One region of the Mesorhizobium sp. L103C105A0 genome, then DNA from elsewhere that is predicted to be linked to it. Evidence: riboswitches for the same ligand, from Rfam matches in the RefSeq annotation. Region 1 holds a riboswitch; each other region holds the start of a gene.

What was found. A riboswitch is a leader RNA that binds a small molecule or an ion and turns the genes downstream of it on or off. The one in region 1 is predicted to bind thiamine pyrophosphate.
Region 2: it holds a riboswitch for thiamine pyrophosphate, as region 1 does, so the genes downstream of both, X727_RS144075 (YkoF family thiamine/hydroxymethylpyrimidine-binding protein) here and thiB (thiamine ABC transporter substrate binding subunit) in region 1, are expected to answer to the same signal.
Region 3: it holds a riboswitch for thiamine pyrophosphate, as region 1 does, so the genes downstream of both, thiC (phosphomethylpyrimidine synthase ThiC) here and thiB (thiamine ABC transporter substrate binding subunit) in region 1, are expected to answer to the same signal.

What each region holds. Positions count from the first base shown of each region.
Region 1 is NZ_AYXF01000022.1:2,222-7,993, forward strand. It holds gene X727_RS136300 (ABC-F family ATP-binding cassette domain-containing protein) at 1-830, opposite strand, end outside; gene X727_RS136295 (thiamine diphosphokinase) at 832-1,491, opposite strand; TPP riboswitch at 1,654-1,768, shown strand; gene thiB (thiamine ABC transporter substrate binding subunit) at 1,812-2,819, shown strand; gene thiP (thiamine/thiamine pyrophosphate ABC transporter permease) at 3,040-4,638, shown strand; gene thiQ (thiamine ABC transporter ATP-binding protein) at 4,635-5,399, shown strand; gene X727_RS136275 (M48 family metalloprotease) at 5,731-5,772, shown strand, end outside.
Region 2 is NZ_AYXF01000008.1:11,462-17,233, forward strand. It holds gene X727_RS144090 (ABC transporter substrate-binding protein) at 1-167, opposite strand, end outside; gene X727_RS144085 (ABC transporter ATP-binding protein) at 164-946, opposite strand; gene X727_RS144080 (ABC transporter permease) at 943-1,785, opposite strand; gene X727_RS144075 (YkoF family thiamine/hydroxymethylpyrimidine-binding protein) at 2,041-2,649, opposite strand; TPP riboswitch at 2,640-2,752, opposite strand; gene X727_RS144070 (hypothetical protein) at 3,095-3,346, shown strand; gene X727_RS144065 (DUF2934 domain-containing protein) at 3,503-3,742, opposite strand; gene X727_RS144060 (hypothetical protein) at 3,835-4,050, opposite strand; gene X727_RS144055 (DUF1236 domain-containing protein) at 4,149-4,478, opposite strand; gene X727_RS144050 (hypothetical protein) at 4,821-5,123, opposite strand; gene X727_RS0134345 (hypothetical protein) at 5,284-5,613, shown strand.
Region 3 is NZ_AYXF01000019.1:10,829-16,600, forward strand. It holds partial or broken gene X727_RS01000000165190 (acetyl-CoA carboxylase biotin carboxylase subunit family protein) at 326-1,625, shown strand; TPP riboswitch at 1,849-1,965, shown strand; gene thiC (phosphomethylpyrimidine synthase ThiC) at 2,069-3,904, shown strand; gene thiO (glycine oxidase ThiO) at 3,901-4,902, shown strand; gene thiS (sulfur carrier protein ThiS) at 4,871-5,068, shown strand; gene X727_RS137010 (thiazole synthase) at 5,070-5,772, shown strand, end outside.

The DNA.
Region 1 (5,772 bases):
TCGGCGGCGTCGCTGGCCACCATGGTCGCCGAGCCCTCGGCGCCGCGATGGCCGCGAAAACGCTGGCGCATGGTCTGCAGTTCGCCCAGGCGGCGCATGTTGCGTTTGCGGCGAGCCGTCACGCCATAGCGCAGCCAATGCTCCTCGCGCACGATCTGGCGGCCGAGCTTGTGCTGTTCGCGCTCTTCCTCTTCCAGCACAAGGTCGCGCCATTCCTCGAAATGGCCAAAGCCCTTGTCGAGGCGGCGGGTCTGGCCACGGTCGAGCCAGACAGTGGCGCGCGAGACGCGTTCGAGGAAGCGACGGTCGTGCGAGATGACGATCAGCGCCGAAGACGTCCGGACAAGCTCTTCTTCCAGCCATTCGATGACCGACAAATCGAGATGGTTCGTCGGCTCATCAAGCAGCAGAATATCGGGTTCGGGCGCCATGACGCGGGCAAGTGCTGCGCGGCGCGCCTCGCCGCCGGAGAGATCGTTGGGGTTCTCCGTGCCGGCGAGGCCGAGATGCTCCATCAGATATGTGGCGCGGTAGGGATCGTCGGCAGGCCCAAGCCCGGCCTCGACATAGGCGCGCACATTGGCAAAGCCGTCCATGTCGGGCATTTGCGGGAGATAGCGCACCGTTGCCGAAGGCTGGCGGAAGACCTCGCCGTCTTGCGGCTCGATCAGACCAGCAGCAATCTTCAGGAGCGTCGACTTGCCGGAGCCGTTGCGGCCGACGAGCGCGATCTTGTCACCGGCGGACGCCGTCAGTTCGGCGCCATCGAGCAGCGGCGTGCCGCCAAAGGTCAGTCTTATGCCGTCGAGGTTGAGAAGGGGCGGGGCCATGTCAGCTTTCAGGCAAGGGGTAGGGGTGGGCGAGCAGCAGCGCGCGGCCATGGCCGAGCGCGATTTCGAGGCCGCCCCCGGTCGTGTTGGACTTGACCTCGTTCGAGATGGTCAGCGACGAGCCGAACACGACCTCGACATGGTCGAGCGGCCACTTCGCGCCGGACACGGTGAGGCCCGAAAGATCGGAAAAGCCGAGCACCGAAAACAGCGTTCCGTCGGCATAGTCGAAGCCGGCCTTGCCAGGCAGCAGAGGGGCGCCTTCCTGCGCTCCGCTGGTCAACAGCAATTTTGTGCCGGCCTCGGCCAGCCGCAGGCTGAGCGCCAGATGGAGGAAGGCGTGGTCGGCGCGCTTGCCGCCGAAAGCGCCGGCCAGCACCAGGCTGGTGGCGCCGCGTTCCAATGCCGCCGCGATCGCCAGTTCGCCATCGGTCTTGTCCTTTTCGGGAGGAAACACCTCCCGCGGCACGGCGGCGAGATCGGCAGGCAGGTCCGCCGGCACGGAATCGAAATCGCCGACCCACAACTCCGGCATCACGCCGAGCAGGCGGGCATGATCGATGCCGGCGTCGGCGGCGATGACGCGCGTGCCCGCGACCTGGCGGTCGAGCCGCGGCGTGCGGACGAGATCGCCGCCAAGCAGGATGGTGAATGTGCTCATATCCGCTGGCCCTTACCAGCCCCGCCGACGAAACGGAAGGCCGAGCGGCACCGTCACTCTTTGTTGGAGCATGATCTTTTTCCGGAAACGGATTCCACTTTCCGGGATCACGCTCGGGCAAACTTCCACTTGCGTGGCACCTTGGCCGGGCCTATGTGTCGAAACGCTCTAACGGGGTGCCGGACGCGATCTTCGCGGACCGGCTGAGAGGCAGTCTCGCCAACCCGCTGAACCTGATCCGGTTTGTACCGGCGGAGGGATTAGACGCTTCGGACAGCCCGACGCCTCAATTCCTTTCAACACGAATGAAGGAGGCGCCGATGCGCATTTTTTTGTCCCGTCTTGTCCCAGCGCTTGGGCTTGCTGTTTCGCTACTGGCAAGCCCTGCGTGCGCGCAGGAAAAACTCACGATCTATACCTATGAGAGTTTCACTGCCGACTGGGGTCCAGGCCCCCAGGTGAAGAAGGAATTCGAGGCCGAGTGTGGCTGCAGCGTCGACTTCGTGTCGGTGGCCGACGGCGTCGCGCTGCTCAATCGCGTCAAGCTCGAAGGTGCGTCGACCAAAGCCGATATCGTGCTTGGCCTCGACACCAACCTCACCGCGGAAGCCAAGGCTTCCGGCCTGTTTGTCCCACATGGCGCGGTGGCTGAAAACAACGTGCCGGGCGGCTGGAGCGACGACACTTTCGTGCCCTACGATTATGGCTATTTCGCCGTCGTCTACGACACCGAGAAGCTGAAGAACCCACCGAAGAGCCTGAAGGAATTGGTCGAGGGCGATGCCGCCGACAAGATCGTCATCCAGGATCCGAGGACGTCGACGCCGGGCCTTGGCCTGCTGCTGTGGGTTAAGTCGGTCTATGGCGACAAGGCGCCGGAAGCCTGGGCGAAACTCAAGGGCAAAGTGCTGACGGTGACGCCGGGCTGGAGCGAGGCCTACGGCCTGTTCACCAAGGGCGAGGCGCCGATGGTGCTTTCCTATACGACGTCGCCGGCCTACCACATGGTGGCGGAGAACACCGGGCGCTACCAGGCGGCCTCGTTCGAGGAAGGCGAGTATCTGCAGATCGAGGTCGCCGGCATCACCACCACGGGCGCGAAGAATCCGCTGGCGGCGAAGTTCCTGGCCTTCATGACCGGGCCGAAATTCCAGGATGTCATTCCGGAGACCAACTGGATGTTCCCGGCCGGGAAAACCGACAAGCCGCTCAATCCGGCTTTTGATAGGCTGGTCAAGCCGGCGAAGACCTTGCTGTTCAGCCCGGAAGAGGTCGCGGCAAATCGCAAGGCCTGGGTGGATGAATGGCTGGCGGTGATGAGCAAGTAGATTTGGCTGTATAGTCAAAAGATGAGTGCTCTACGGCGCCCCCCTCTGTCCTGCCGGACATCTCCCCCACGAGGGGGGAGATTGGCCTTTACGTTGACTTTCGCCAATCTCCGAAGCTGCAGGAATGAGCGGAGCGCTAAAACCGCCAATCTCCCCCCTCGTGGGGGAGATGTCCGGCAGGACAGAGGGGGGCGCGAAGGAACGCGACGCCCGGTAAAGAGTGCAACGCTCTGACCCCCGCATCACGGCCGGCATTGTCGCGCTTGCGGCAATCGCGCTGCTGATCGGTGGCGCCTTCGCCGGCCTTATCCGCGAAGGCGCGCACGACCTTTCCGGCGCCGCGTCCGCCTTTGACCTCTATCTCCTGCGCGTTGTCCGCTTCACGCTCTGGCAGGCTGCGCTCTCGACTCTGCTTTCCGCCGTACCGGCGCTCTTCGTCGCCCGGGCGCTGTCGCGGCATCCGCGCTTCTTCGGACGCGGCTTCATCCTGCAGCTATTCACTGTTCCCCTTGCCTTGCCGGCAATTGTCGGAGCGCTGGGAATACTGGCGCTCTATGGCCGCGCCGGTTATTTCGCCGCGATCGGTGGCCAGAGCTGGCCCGACATCTATGGGCTGTCGGGCATCCTCGTCGCCCACGTCTTCTTCAACCTGCCGCTGGCCACCCGGCTGTTCCTCGAAGCGCTGGGAACGGTGCCGGCCGATCAATGGCGGCTGGCGAGCCAGCTCGGCATGGGGGCGAGGCCAGCCTTCCGGCTGATCGAGTGGCCGGTGCTGCGCGCCGCGCTGCCGGGCGTCGCCGGGCTTGTCTTCATGCTTTGCATCACCTCCTTCACCATCGTCCTGATCCTCGGCGGCGGGCCGGCGGCGACGACGCTGGAAGTCGCCATCTATCAGGCGCTGCGTTTCGACTTCGATCCGGCGCGAGCGGTGACGCTGACGGTGCTACAGATCGCGCTGACTTTCGCCGTCATGCTGGCGCTGACGCGGCTCGGCGCCAATGTGACCGGCGACGCCAATTTGCCTGTCGCGCCGCGCCGCTATCACTTGGCCGGCAAAGCAGAAACAGCGTTCAACGCCGTCCTGATCGTGCTCGCCTTGCTGTTCGTCGCCGGACCAATGGCGGCCACCGTCGCGTCCGGCCTCGGCGCCGATCTCGGCCGGCTGGCGGGCGAGAGTGCCGTGCGTCAGGCGACCCTGACCAGCGCCGGTCTCGCCCTCTCGGCGGCGCTACTTTCGGTGGCGCTGTCGCTATCGCTGATCATGGCTCGGCGGGCACTGTCGCTGCGCCGCCGGTCCAGTGCCCGTTCATTGCTCGAACATGCCACCGACACCGGCGCCGGCTTCGTCCTCGTCGTGCCGCCCATTGTCATCGGCGCCGGCTGGTTTCTCCTGCTGCGCACGGTCAGCGATGTCTTTGCCATCGCGCCGGTCATGGTCGTCATCGTCAATGCGGTGATGGCGATGCCCTTTGCCATCCGCGCGATGCGCCCGGCCTATGATGCGGCGAGCGAGCGCCACGAAAAGCTGTGCGCGCAGCTCGGCATTGCGGGCTGGAACCGGCTGCTTCTGGTCGACTGGCCATCGCTCCGGCGGCCGCTGGCCACCGGCTTTGCCTTCGCCATGGCACTGTCGCTCGGCGATCTCGGCGTCATCGCGCTGTTCGGCAGCGATTCGGTACAGACCTTGCCCTATCTCCTGCTGGCGCGCATGGGCAGCTATCGCACGGCCGATGCTGCCGGGCTGGCTTTGCTGCTCGGGGCGGTCTGCCTTGCATTGGTGGTCGCGGCAGACTGGCTGGGACGGGGAGAGAGATCGTGACGTCCGCTGTGGAGAAAGGCACGACTGTCCGGCTGGACAAGGTCTCGTTCAGCTATGGCGAAACGTCATTCCTGTTCGATGTCGAATTCCATACATCTAAGATCACCGCCATCATGGGGGCAAGTGGTTCGGGCAAATCGACCTTGCTCAATCTGGTGGCTGGTTTCGAGACGCCGGAGTCCGGTCGTGTGCTGATCGGCGGCGCCGATGTCGGCGCCGAGCCGCCTTCGGCGCGGCCGGTGTCGATGGTATTCCAGGAAAACAATCTGTTTGCTCATCTCTCGGTGGAGAAGAATGTCGGGCTCGGCCGCTCGCCATCGCTCAACCTGACCGACGCCGATCGCGCCGCAATCGCCGAGGCGCTTGACCGCGTCGGCCTGGCCGGCAAGGAGATGCGCCTGCCGCGCGAACTCTCCGGCGGCGAAAGGCAGCGCGTAGCGCTCGCCCGCGTTCTGGTGCGCGACCGGCCAGTGCTGCTGCTCGACGAGCCGTTCGCTTCGCTCGGGCCAGCACTGCGCGACGACATGCTCGACCTGGTGGCCGGCGTTCATGCCGAGCGGGCGATGACGGTGCTGTTCGTCACGCATCAGCCGGAAGACGCTCGCCGTATCGGCGAGCAGATGGTTTTTCTGGACAATGGCAGGGTTGCCGCGACGGGACCTGCCGCCGATTTTTTCGACGGCACTGGCCCTGAAGCGTTTCGGCGCTATATCGGCGCAAGTTCGGGCGGATCACGCGATATTGCCCGGAAGCGGACATAATTTACGACCAAACCGGCTACAGGTGATGTGGCGCTTGCTTGCCATGGTCCAGTCGATGTGGCTAGGTCCGCTTAGTACTGGTCCGGCACGAGCCGTGATTTGCCCCCTACAGCGCCGCATCCGGCCGGATGCGTAAACGCTGTAGGTTTTTTGATGTGTGCAGGATTGCCAACGAAAACCGATTTTTCGCTGGCGCGGACCCCGGTCCAAATCATGCGCCGAGAGCTGAAGGAACGCCGTGCTGCCGACCGGCACTGACACTTTGAAACGCAGACCGCTGGTGCGCTTCCTCGCGCTGGCCGGCCTTGCCGTGGCGCTGGCCAGCTGCCAGATGTTCACGCCTCCCGAAGTGCAGGAATCTGGCTTCCAGCCT
Region 2 (5,772 bases), on a different contig from region 1:
TTGTAGAATCCTTTGTCGCGGGCAACGAACAGGCCGACATGGTTGGTGTTGACCGTCCAGTCGAGCGCGACGGTGATTTTTTGCGCAGCCGCATGAGCGCGCGAGGCCAGCGGCAATCCGGCGGCCAGCGTCAGCAGCAAAGCCTGCCGGCGTGTGAATTCGGTCATGAAAAACTCCTTTGAGCGGTCTGCGGAAACAAGCCCCGGTCAGTCCCGGGATTGAGCAGCGTGTCGAGGATGTCGGCTTCGAGCGCGGCGGCCTGGCGCGCGGCATCGCTGCCGGTGGTGCGCGGGCGCGGCAGCGGCACGGCAATCTCGCCGATGATGCGGGCCGGCCGCGCCGACATCAGATAGATTCGATCGGAGAGGTAGACGGCTTCGCGCACGTCATGGGTGATCAGCAGCGCGGTCCAGCGGTGGCGCTGCCACATGCCTTCCAGCCAGCGCTGCATACCCGCGCGGGTCAGTGCATCCAGCGCGCCAAAGGGCTCGTCGAGCAGCAGCATGTCGCGCTGCTGCACCACGGTGCGCAAAAGGGCGGCGCGCTGGCGCATGCCGCCGGAAAGCTCGGCCGGCCAGGCGCGCTCGAAACCGGCAAGGCCGAACTCAGCGAACAATGGCGCAACGGACGCGCGCGCCTCGCGGCGCTTCATGCCCTGCACCTCCAGCCCCAGCGTCACATTGTCGATGACGCGTCGCCACGGCATCAGCGCGTCGCGCTGCGGCATGAAGGCGAAGGGGCTGCCCTGCAATGGTGCGCCGTCGAAGCGCATGTCGCCCTCGCCTTTCAGCGCGCCGGTCAGCAACTGGAACAGCGTCGACTTGCCGGCGCCGGAAGGGCCGAGGATGGAGACGAACTCGCCGGCCGCGACATGAAGCGAAATGCCGGCGAGCACCTCAAGCGCGCCGAAGTTCTTCCTGATGTCCCGGAGTTCGAGCCGCGTCATTGACGGTTCTCTTCTGCAGCTTCAACCTTGCCGTCGCGGCTTTCGCTCCCTGCATTCTCCCAAGGCATGGCGAAGCGCTGGACGAGCACCGCAATGGCGAACAAGACAAGCGTGAGCGCGGCGCTGACGGCGACCGCGGCGAGCACCAGATCGGGCCGAAAGTTGTTCTTGGCATTGAGCATGTAGATGCCCAGCCCCTTCGCCGCCCCCGCATATTCGGCGAAGATCGCGCCGACGACGGCGTAGGTGATGGAGATGCGCAGCCCGGCGAAGAAATAGGGCAGCGCCGAAGGCAGGCGCGCCAGCCAGAAGATGCGCCAGCGCCCTGCCCCCATGGTGGCGAGCATCTGCGAAATCGCCTTGCTGGTCGCGGCAAAACCCTCGACCAGCGCCACCATCATCGGGAAGAAGGTAACGAGCGCCACAAGCAAGATTTTTGGCATCAGCCCGAAGCCGAACCACAGCACGATGAGCGGCGCAATCGCGACCAGCGGCAAGGTCTGGCTGACGATCAGCAGCGGAAACAGCGCGCGGCGCAGCGGGGCCAAGAAATCGACCAGCGCCGAAAGCACGAAGGCAGCGACCAACGAGCAGGCGAAGCCGGCTGATGTGGCGCGGATGGTGGGCAGCGTGTTGTCGGCAAGGGCAGCGCGATGCTCCCAGGCCTGCTGCAGCACGCGCGACGGCGCCGGCAGCATGGTGGGCGCAGCGCCACCATAGCGGGCGTAGAGCTCCCACGCCGCGAGGAGCAGGGCGGAGGCGCAGGCGGCGGGGATGGTCTTGGCGATGGCTGCGGCTAATCTCCCCCCTCGAGGGGGAGATGTCGCCGAAGGCGACAGAGGGGGTCGTCTCGCATAGAGCGCCCACGCCTTGCCGATGCGAAAAGGACGTCGGCGCTCCACGCGCTGGGACCCCCTCTGGCCTGCCGGCCATCTCCTGCTCGAGGGGGGAGATTCGTGGGCATCGCGGTCTTCGCCAATCGCCAATGGCTCCCCTCCTCTTTGTGCTGAGGGGTCAGAGGCATCTCCTCCACGCAATGGGTCAGATAAACCAGCCACGGCAATATCCTCAAGGAACGACGCTTGAGCCGCGGCTCAGACGGCGCTCGGGCTGTTCGCCGAGATCGTGATGTCGAGGGTGACGTGGCCGGCGCCGGGGCCGAAGCGGCAGAAGGCCTCGTTGAGCGTGGCAAACACCGCACCGGCATCGCCACGCAATTTGGTGCAGAAGTTCTTTGAGCGCTCAAAGACGCCGGACTGTTTCAGGAAATCGATGCAGCCGTAGATCTCGTCCATATGGTCGCCCGTGCCCATAACGTAGAGCGAGAACTGCGCCGCCACCGGCTGGCCGGTCGACGGCGTGGCCTGGACAGCGCGGATCGCGGCGATCTTGCGCTCGTCCAGCGGAATGGCGGGGCCGCCGGTCTCGTCGGAGCGGCAGATCGGATCGTCGGGCTCGCCCGGACAGCCGCGCGAGACCGCCGCCGAAAGCACACAGTGCTTGCCGCTTTTGGCCGCCGCGACGAACAGGTCGCGCATGGCGGGAAACAGCACCTCGGGCGGCCCGACCATAAGGGTCGAGATGTCATCGGTTTCGATCCGCAGCCGGTCGCGCCAGGGATCGAGCGCGCCGAGCGCGCCGAGGATGACGCCGACGAAATCGTCGGTCATGGGATAAAGGGAAATCTGTGCGCCTGAAAACATCGCCCGCCTCGCTCCGCTGGTATTATCCAGATCAGCTTTAGGGTCCGAAGGCTTGCCGCCCTCATCTCAGCCCCGACGATACGGAGCACCCCTGTGGATGGGCGGGTTAAAGCACCGTTCGCGGCATTGGGGAAGCCGTTTGTTGAGGCACTGCGGGAAAGTGTTTTGGGCCAGACGTGCCGGGCGCCCGGGCGTTAACAGACGACTCGTCAGTTCGTTGCGTTATCGTCCCAACCGTACGAAATTGGCTTGACGCTCGTTCGTACATAAAGTACGATCTCTCTTTTCGCAGAGAGGAATGTCCTTGAGCACAGCGAACCATGTTGCTTTCGCCGATCTCTCTCGTCCTTTGCTGTCACCCCCGTCGTTGCCGCCGCCTTTATTGCCGCCGCCTTTGTTGCCCTTGTCATTCGATCAGTGCCAACGCCTCGCCGGGGCCTGGCGAATGGCCAGCCAGGACATCGCCGACGACATCCGCTTCATCCGCCAATATTTGAAAGTCGTTGCCGAGAAGGACGAGAGGCTGTCGACCGGCACCCTTGTTCACAGCCGCGCCTATGTCGAGGCCTGCGCCGGCTGGCTGCCACAGACTGTAACGCGCTATCTGCGCCACCTGCGCCAGATCACCGAATGCGAACTGGCCATGACAGCTGCCGGGATTCGCTTTGCGCTGTCGAGTTATGCCTGGGAGGCATGAGGGGCGGCTGTCGCCAAACACAAGGAATTGCGCTGCCCGTCGCAGGCGCAATTCGTCAGGTTGAGAGGCTCGGGCGCGCCTGAACGGCGGGCGCCAAGGATGGCCCGGCCAGCGAATTCCGGCCTTGCTTTATTTCGACTGGCCTTATTTCTGGCCTTATTTCGATTTGGCTTTGCCGGACTTTGCGGCGGCAGGCTTCGCGGCCTTTGGCTTGGCGGCTGCCTTGGCGGGCTTGGCGTCAGCTTTCTTCGCCGCCTTTTTGGGCTTGGCGACCGCGCCATCGACTTCAGCCGTGGCCTGCTCCCAGTGTTCCTGATGCGCGCCTTCAGGCCGGCCGGCCTTTTCCCAGATCTCGTGCGCGCGCTGGCGAATGCGGTCCTGTTTGTCGTCCGTCACTTAAGCCTCCGTGGTTGGGTCCGGTCGGTTGGTCCAGATTCCACGAAAACATTAGCCGAAAATTCGGCCGGCGTCTTGAGTGACGAGACATCTCAGCGCGGGTCGGAAATCACCGCAACGCCGAGCAGCGCCGCTTTCTTGACGATCAGCCCCGCGAGGTCGGCATCCGAACGATCGGTGCCGGTGCGCTCCCGCAGGAGCGCGATCGCTTCCTTCATCGATAACAGCGCCGTGTTGCGCTCGGCCAGCAACTTGTCGCAACACGCCGCAACATTGGCGGAGTTCGGGGTCTCGACATGCGGCAACATGGCAATTCTCCTTTCATCATGTTCGTCATTCGGCCCTGCCGCCCTTTTGGGAAGAACGACAGGGCCGTATCACCGATGAATGGTTAGGTTGTCGAGCGTTACTCGACCACCTCGACAATCCTGCGCGTGCTGGGGTCGACCAACACGGTATGGTTGTCGACGACGGCGTATCTGTACTGAACGTCGGGAACCTCCTGCAGCTCGACAGTGTCAGGCAAGGCAGTGCCGACATTCAATTCGACGCCGAGCAGATTGACCGAGGCAAGCGGATGTTTCTTTACGTACTGGTGCACGACCGTGCGCTGTTCCGGGGTGATGATCACCTGCTGCTGTGCCGGCTGCGTGACGATCACCTCGTCGGCGGCGGCAATGCCGATACCAGCGATCATGGCGAGCCCGGCGACGGCGGGAATAAGGATGGTTTTCATCTTCGTCTCCTGTCGTTGTTGGCGAGCTCCGCCGTGTTCCCGCATGAGGCGAAAACAGCGCAGATCGAGGTGGCGGGCTCCTGGAGGCAAACGCAGCCGGTACGGTCTTGTTCCGCAAGCGGAGACTAAATTGATCGGCTTCCCGGTCATGCCAGCAGAACCCGCACCCGCAAGATTCGCATTGAAGCACAATCCCTCAGGAGACCTTCGACATGGATGATGCACGGCTCCAATTCCGGTGGCGATTGCGGCCGGCGCCGGCATTGATCCGGTGACCGCGTCGCCCGGCCAAGACCGGAACCGACCGCCTTCGTGCCACGCCGTGAAGTTTCAAGCAAAAGGTCATTGCTTCGGCGGCTGCGCAGGCACCTCGCCAGGCTTGATCACCGGCGTCTTGCCCTGATCCGGCGGCGGCTGCGTCATACCCTGGTCACCACTGGGCGGCGGCTGCAGCACGCCGCCGCAGGGACCGAGCGTGCTGGTCGATTCGCCGCCGCCATTGGCGACCGGCGGCTTCTGACCATCGTCCTGAGGCTGCGCCTGGCAAGGCGCGGCAGGGCCGTGCTGGTCGCCATTGTCCTGCGCAGCCGCCGGGTCGGCCAGCGCCAGGAGCAGCACGCATGGGATGAGGGGGAAAGTCTTCATGGTCCAGCTCCTCTGGATTCATCTCCTTGGCAAAGCAGACTAGTCCTTGGCAAAGCAGACTGGCGGCAATTGGTTCCACGGAGATGGAGTGGTTGCCGGAACCTGACAGCCGGAAGTGAGTTCCACCTTCTCGACGCAAAGCCGCCCGGAGGAGGCAATCATGGAAGAACGAAACAGAAAACCCAATGACGGGGTCGAGGCGCCACCGAGCAAAAACGATGCCCGCGACAGGATCGCCAATGACGAGGTGGAAGCGCCGACGCCGCGCCGGCAGGATTGGGATGCGCTGCGTGGCGCAACGGTCCTGCCCGACGGAGCAGATGAGGAAAGCCTGCCGGACACCACCGGTGTCGAGAAGGAAGGCGAATTGCCCGAGGAGGATGACGACAACCCCTACCAGGACAGTGACGATGCCTTGCCCGACGACGCCGAGGAAGCCGCCATTGGTCACGACCTGGCGAGGCGCGGCGGCCCGTTCGACGACGTGTAAGGCAGCGACCGCGGACTTTCGAGAGGTTTCCCGGGACGTCCACGCCGTCACCAGTTGGACCAAGGATGAGCTGAAGGCGATGCCGGAGCATCGGGATATTTCGAAGGATCCGGCTGGCCGGATCCTTCGTTTAAGCCGCCTTGGCGGTTTGGCTTAGCC
Region 3 (5,772 bases), on a different contig from region 1:
CATGACCGCCCTCTCTCAGCGAATTTGCAGAACTCTCAGCACACTACCAGTTTGATGTGGCGTGCCCTACCCGAGGGGTAGGTCACGCCCAGGCCCACGGGATCACACACCAACCCCAGCTAACCTGGTTTGAACGGAGCAAGCCTCCGACGCCGCCCTAATCAAAAACGCTGCAACAGATCCTTCAAATCAATTTGCAAGATTTTTACAACCGATCAGTCGTTGACAATGGTACGGCACCGCGAGTCTGAGGTCCGGCACGGCTACAAAAGTGACGCCGGTACCCTCGGACCGCCGCCAGCACGCAACATCGGGATTAACAGCAATGGTAAGAAGAAGAGCGCTCATATTGGTCGAAGGCCATAGGGGTACTGGTCAGCTATACGTCCAAGCGGCTCAGTGTCTTGGTCTTCATCCAATTACTCTGACGGCTGATCCACCTCGGTACGACTATCTTTCGGCGGAAAACGTTGAGGCAATCCGTGTCGACACTGGCAATCTCGAAGCGTTGGTCCGCGAAAGTTCGCGGCTGCGTGCTACCCACGACATTGCTGGCATTACTGGCTTTGCCGGGGACCATGAATCGATCTATGCGACAGTTGGCAAGCTTTGCCGGCATTTCGATCTACCGGGACCGAACCCTGAATCGATTGAACGAAGCTGCGACAAATTCAAGCAACGCCAACTCCTCGCGCAGGCCGGCGTTCCAATACCGGCTTATCGGTTGGCAACAAATGCGGCGGAGGTAGAAAGCTCGGCTGCAGAGATCGGCCCGCCCGTGATTCTTAAGCCGGCAGTAGGCAGCGGCAGCATGGGTGTCCGATTGTGCCGCAGCCTCGAAGACGTAGCCGAACATACGACCTATTGGGCGGAAAGCACATATGGCGGTCTACACCGAAAATACTCGTCGAAGAATTCGCACAGGGCCCGTTCTATAGCATTAATGTTATGGGGAATGAGGTCGTTGCGATTTGCGCCAATGACTTTGGTCCCCTCCCCCATTTCGTCATACGTGAGGTGACGTATCCGGCCCTGCTAACCGATCAGGAGCGTGAGCGCATCGCCGATGTTTCGCTGAGCTGTTTGCGGGCTCTCGGCCTTGGCTGGGGGCCAACTAACATTGAACTCCGGTGCACGAAACGCGGCCCAGTTGTCATTGAAGTCAATCCGCGTCTTAGTGGCGCGCCCGACCCTCAACTGGTCCAGTTAGCTTACGGTGTCGACCTCGTCACCGAGCACATCAAGCTTGTCATCGGCGAGGAATGGGATCTGCGCAAAAAGCATTCGCATACTGCGGCCGCGCGATTCCTGCTTCCTGATCAAGATGGCACCCTGGACTGGATTGGTGGCGAAACTCAGGCAGCTGCTATATCAGGTGTGGCCGAGGTCAAATTGAATGTTGAACCCAAGACACCGATCGTCAGGAAGGGGGATTTCCGAGACTGGATTGGACATGCCATTGCCACTTCGCCCAGCCGTGCTGAAACCGAGGGCGCCCTTCAGCGAGCGGCGACTTGATCGATTGGTCGATCACCCCTTTTCCGGCGACAATAGGAGGTGATCGAGAGCACGATGTTTGTGGGGCGTTCGGGCGGCCCACCAGTTCTGTTCCGATCAGGCATTGACGGCTTAAGATCCTTGAAACGCAGCAGTTCCGTCTACGTCAATGTCACATCAAGTTTGACGAGGCAAATGCAGCTTTGGCCACACCTGCCTTGTCTCCCGCAGAACTTCTCCGCGACCCATGGCGAGGCCGTCGGCCCAATTTGGGACCAATTTGATTGCCGCCCACCGCCGCCGCAGGATGAACATGCGCTTGACAAGACAACCCCGGCCCGTTCAACTTGAGGCATTCACCAGGGGAGTCCCGGCAAGGGGCTGAGATACTGCTGGCTTTCGCGGCGCAGTGACCCGTTGAACCTGATCCAGTTCATACTGGCGTAGGGACGGTGCAAGCGCTTTGCGGGAGTTTACGCCCGAGGTCCTGTTTCGGCAGGTCGACAGAAGCGTCTTTTCATCCTTCCGGCACAGAACTGGGTCTCCAATGCATGAGCAAAGGAGCCTCACGATGAATGCCCTTACCCCCGCCGTGTCGACGGGACCGCTGCCTGCTTCGCGTAAGATCCACAAGCCCGGTGCCATCCACCCGCAGATCAGGGTGCCGATGCGCGAAATCTCTGTCCATCCGACAGCCGGCGAGCCGCCCGTCACCGTCTACGATCCGTCGGGCCCCTATACCGATCCGGCTGTCGAAACCAGCATCGAAAAAGGCCTGGCCCGGCTTCGCCACGAATGGATCTTGGCGCGCGGCGATGTCGAGGGCTGCGACGGCCGCCATGTCCGGCCGGAGGACAACGGATTCGCCACCGGCGAGCGCCTGACACCGGAATTTCCGATACGCAATCGGCCGCTCGAGGCCAAGCAGGGCAAGGCGGTGACCCAACTTGCCTATGCGCGGGCCGGCATCATCACGCCAGAAATGGAGTTCGTCGCCATCCGCGAGAACCTTGGTCGCGAGATCCTACGCGGCAAGCTTGAGCGCGACGGCGAGGCTTTCGGCGCGACGCTGCCCGATTTCGTCACGCCCGAATTCGTGCGTGACGAGGTGGCGCGCGGACGGGCGATCATCCCCGCCAACATCAACCATCCCGAGAGCGAGCCAATGATCATCGGCCGCAATTTCCTGGTCAAGATCAACGCCAACATCGGCAACTCCGCCGTCACATCATCGATGGCCGAAGAGGTCGAAAAAATGGTCTGGGCGATCCGCTGGGGCGCCGATACGGTGATGGACCTGTCGACCGGCCGCAACATCCACAACATCCGCGAATGGATCGTCCGCAACGCGCCGGTACCGATCGGCACGGTGCCGCTCTACCAGGCGCTCGAGAAGGTTGGCGGCATTGCCGAGGACCTGACCTGGGAGGTCTACCGCGACACGCTGATCGAGCAGGCCGAGCAAGGCGTCGACTATTTCACCATCCACGCCGGCGTGCGGCTGCATTACATCCCGCTGACCGTTGACCGGGTCACGGGTATCGTCTCGCGCGGCGGCTCGATCATGGCAAAATGGTGCCTGCACCATCACCGGGAAAGCTTCCTCTACGAGCACTTCGCCGAGATCTGCGACATCGCCAGAGCCCACGACGTCTCCTTCTCGCTCGGCGACGGTCTTCGTCCAGGCTCGATCGCCGATGCGAACGACGCGGTGCAATTTGCCGAGTTGGAAACGCTCGGCGAACTGACGCAGATCGCCTGGGCGAAGGATTGCCAGGTAATGATCGAAGGCCCCGGCCACGTGCCGATGCACAAGATCAAGGAGAACATGGAAAAGCAGCTCGCCGTCTGCGGTGAGGCGCCGTTCTACACGCTTGGCCCGCTGACGACCGACATCGCGCCGGGCTATGACCACATCACCTCCGGCATCGGTGCTGCCATGATAGGCTGGTTCGGCACCGCAATGCTTTGCTACGTCACGCCGAAAGAGCATCTCGGCCTTCCCGACCGCAACGACGTCAAGATTGGCGTGATCACCTACAAGATCGCCGCCCATGCAGCCGATCTGGCGAAGGGCCATCCGGCAGCGAAAGTCAGGGATGATGCGCTTTCGCGCGCGCGCTTCGAGTTCCGCTGGGAGGACCAGTTCAATCTGTCGCTCGACCCGGAAACCGCGCGGTCCTTCCACGACCAGACTTTGCCCAAGGAAGCGCACAAGGTGGCGCATTTCTGCTCGATGTGCGGACCGAAATTCTGCTCGATGCGCATCTCTCACGATATCCGTGCCGAGGCGCAGAAAGAGGGCATGGCGGCGATGGCGGCGAAATACCGCGAGGGCGGTGATCTCTACCTGCCGGCGGACGAGACCGGCGCACCGCTCATACCTCAGCCACGTGAGCCATCATGAAGGTCTTGGTCAAAGGAGGGGGCGTTGCCGGCCTCACCGCCGCCTTCGAGTTCGCCGCACGCGGCGCGGCGGTTACCGTTGCCGAGACAAGGCCTGCCCTTGGGGGCAATGCGTCGTGGTTCGCCGGTGGCATGTTGGCGCCGTGGTGCGAGCGTGAAAGCGCCGAGAAGCCGGTGCTGGATCTCGGACGCGACGCCGCCGACTGGTGGGACGCCGCAACGCACGGCTTGGTAGCACGACGGGGAACGCTGGTCTTGGCCTCGCCGCGCGATGCGGGCGAGCTCGACCGGTTCGCCAGCCGCACGACGGGCTATCGGCGCGTCGAGGAAGATGAAATTGCCTTGCTGGAGCCCGACTTAGCCGGCCGCTTCCGCAGCGGATTGCTCTTTCCCGATGAGGGCCATCTTGATCCGCGCCAGGCGATGGCAGCACTTCATGACAAGCTCGCGGCCATGGGTGTTGAATTCCACTTCGGCGCCGATGCGCAGCATGTTTTTGGTTTCGATCGTCAGATCGACTGTACGGGAATGGCAGCCGCCGATAGCAGGTTGCGCGGTGTTCGCGGCGAAATGCTCACCCTGCGTACCCCTGATATCTCACTGTCGCGCCCCGTCAGGCTGCTGCATCCGCGCTTTCCACTCTATGCAGTGCCGCGCACCGATCACCGTTTCATGATCGGAGCGACGATGATTGAAAGCCAGAGCGCCGGACCGGTGACGGCGCGTTCCATGATGGAGCTGCTGGGTACCGCCTATGCCCTCCACCCGGCCTTTGGCGAGGCCGAGATCGTTGAAACCGGTGTCGGCGTCCGCCCAGCCTTTCCCGACAATTTGCCGCGCGTCGAAACGAACGGTGAAATCATCGCGATCAACGGGCTCTATCGTCACGGTTTTCTCCTGGCTCCCGCCATGGCGCGCCAGGCTGCCGACCTGGTTTTCAGTCAAGACAGAACCAAGGAGCTTGCTCATGAAACTGATGGTCAACGGCGAAGCGCATGAGGTTGCCGCCACCACGCTCGCCGGGCTGCTTGCCGCGCTTGACTATGAGGGCGATTGGCTGGCGACGGCCGTCAACAGCGACCTCGTGCACAAAGCCAACCGGGCGGAATTCCAATTGAACGACGGCGACCGGATCGAAATCCTCTCGCCCATGCAGGGAGGCTAGCATGTTCGACCTTCTTGGAACGACGCTTCCCTCCCGACTGCTTCTCGGCACGGCTCAATATCCTTCGCCGGCCATCCTTGCCGATGCGGTCAGGGCATCGGGCACGGCGGTGGTGACCGTCTCGTTGCGCCGTGAGATGGCAGGCGGCAGGGCCGGCGAAAAATTCTGGTCGTTGATCCGATCGCTCGGCGTCAAAATCCTGCCCAACACTGCTGGCTGCCACTCCGTCAAGGAAGCTGTCACGACCGCGAAGATGGCGCGAGAAGTCTTCGGCACGAGCTGGATCAAGCTCGAAGTGATCGGCAACCATGACACGCTGCAGCCGGATGTTTTCGGTCTGGTCGAAGCCGCCCGCATCCTGTGCGAGGACGGTTTTGCTGTATTCCCCTATACCACAGATGACCTTGTCGTCGCCGAGCGGCTGCTGGAGGCGGGCTGCAAGGTCTTGATGCCCTGGTGTGCACCGATCGGTTCCGCCCTCGGGCCGGTCAACATTCCGGCGCTGCGCTCGATGCGCGCACATTTCCCTGAGGCACCTCTGATTGTGGATGCAGGGCTCGGGCGGCCGTCACACGCGGCGACTGTCATGGAACTCGGCTTTGATGCCGTTCTCCTGAACACCGCGGTTGCCAAGGCGGCCGATCCGGTCGGCATGGCGCGCGCGTTCGGCAAGGCGGTCGAGGCCGGTCGTGAAGCTTTCAGCT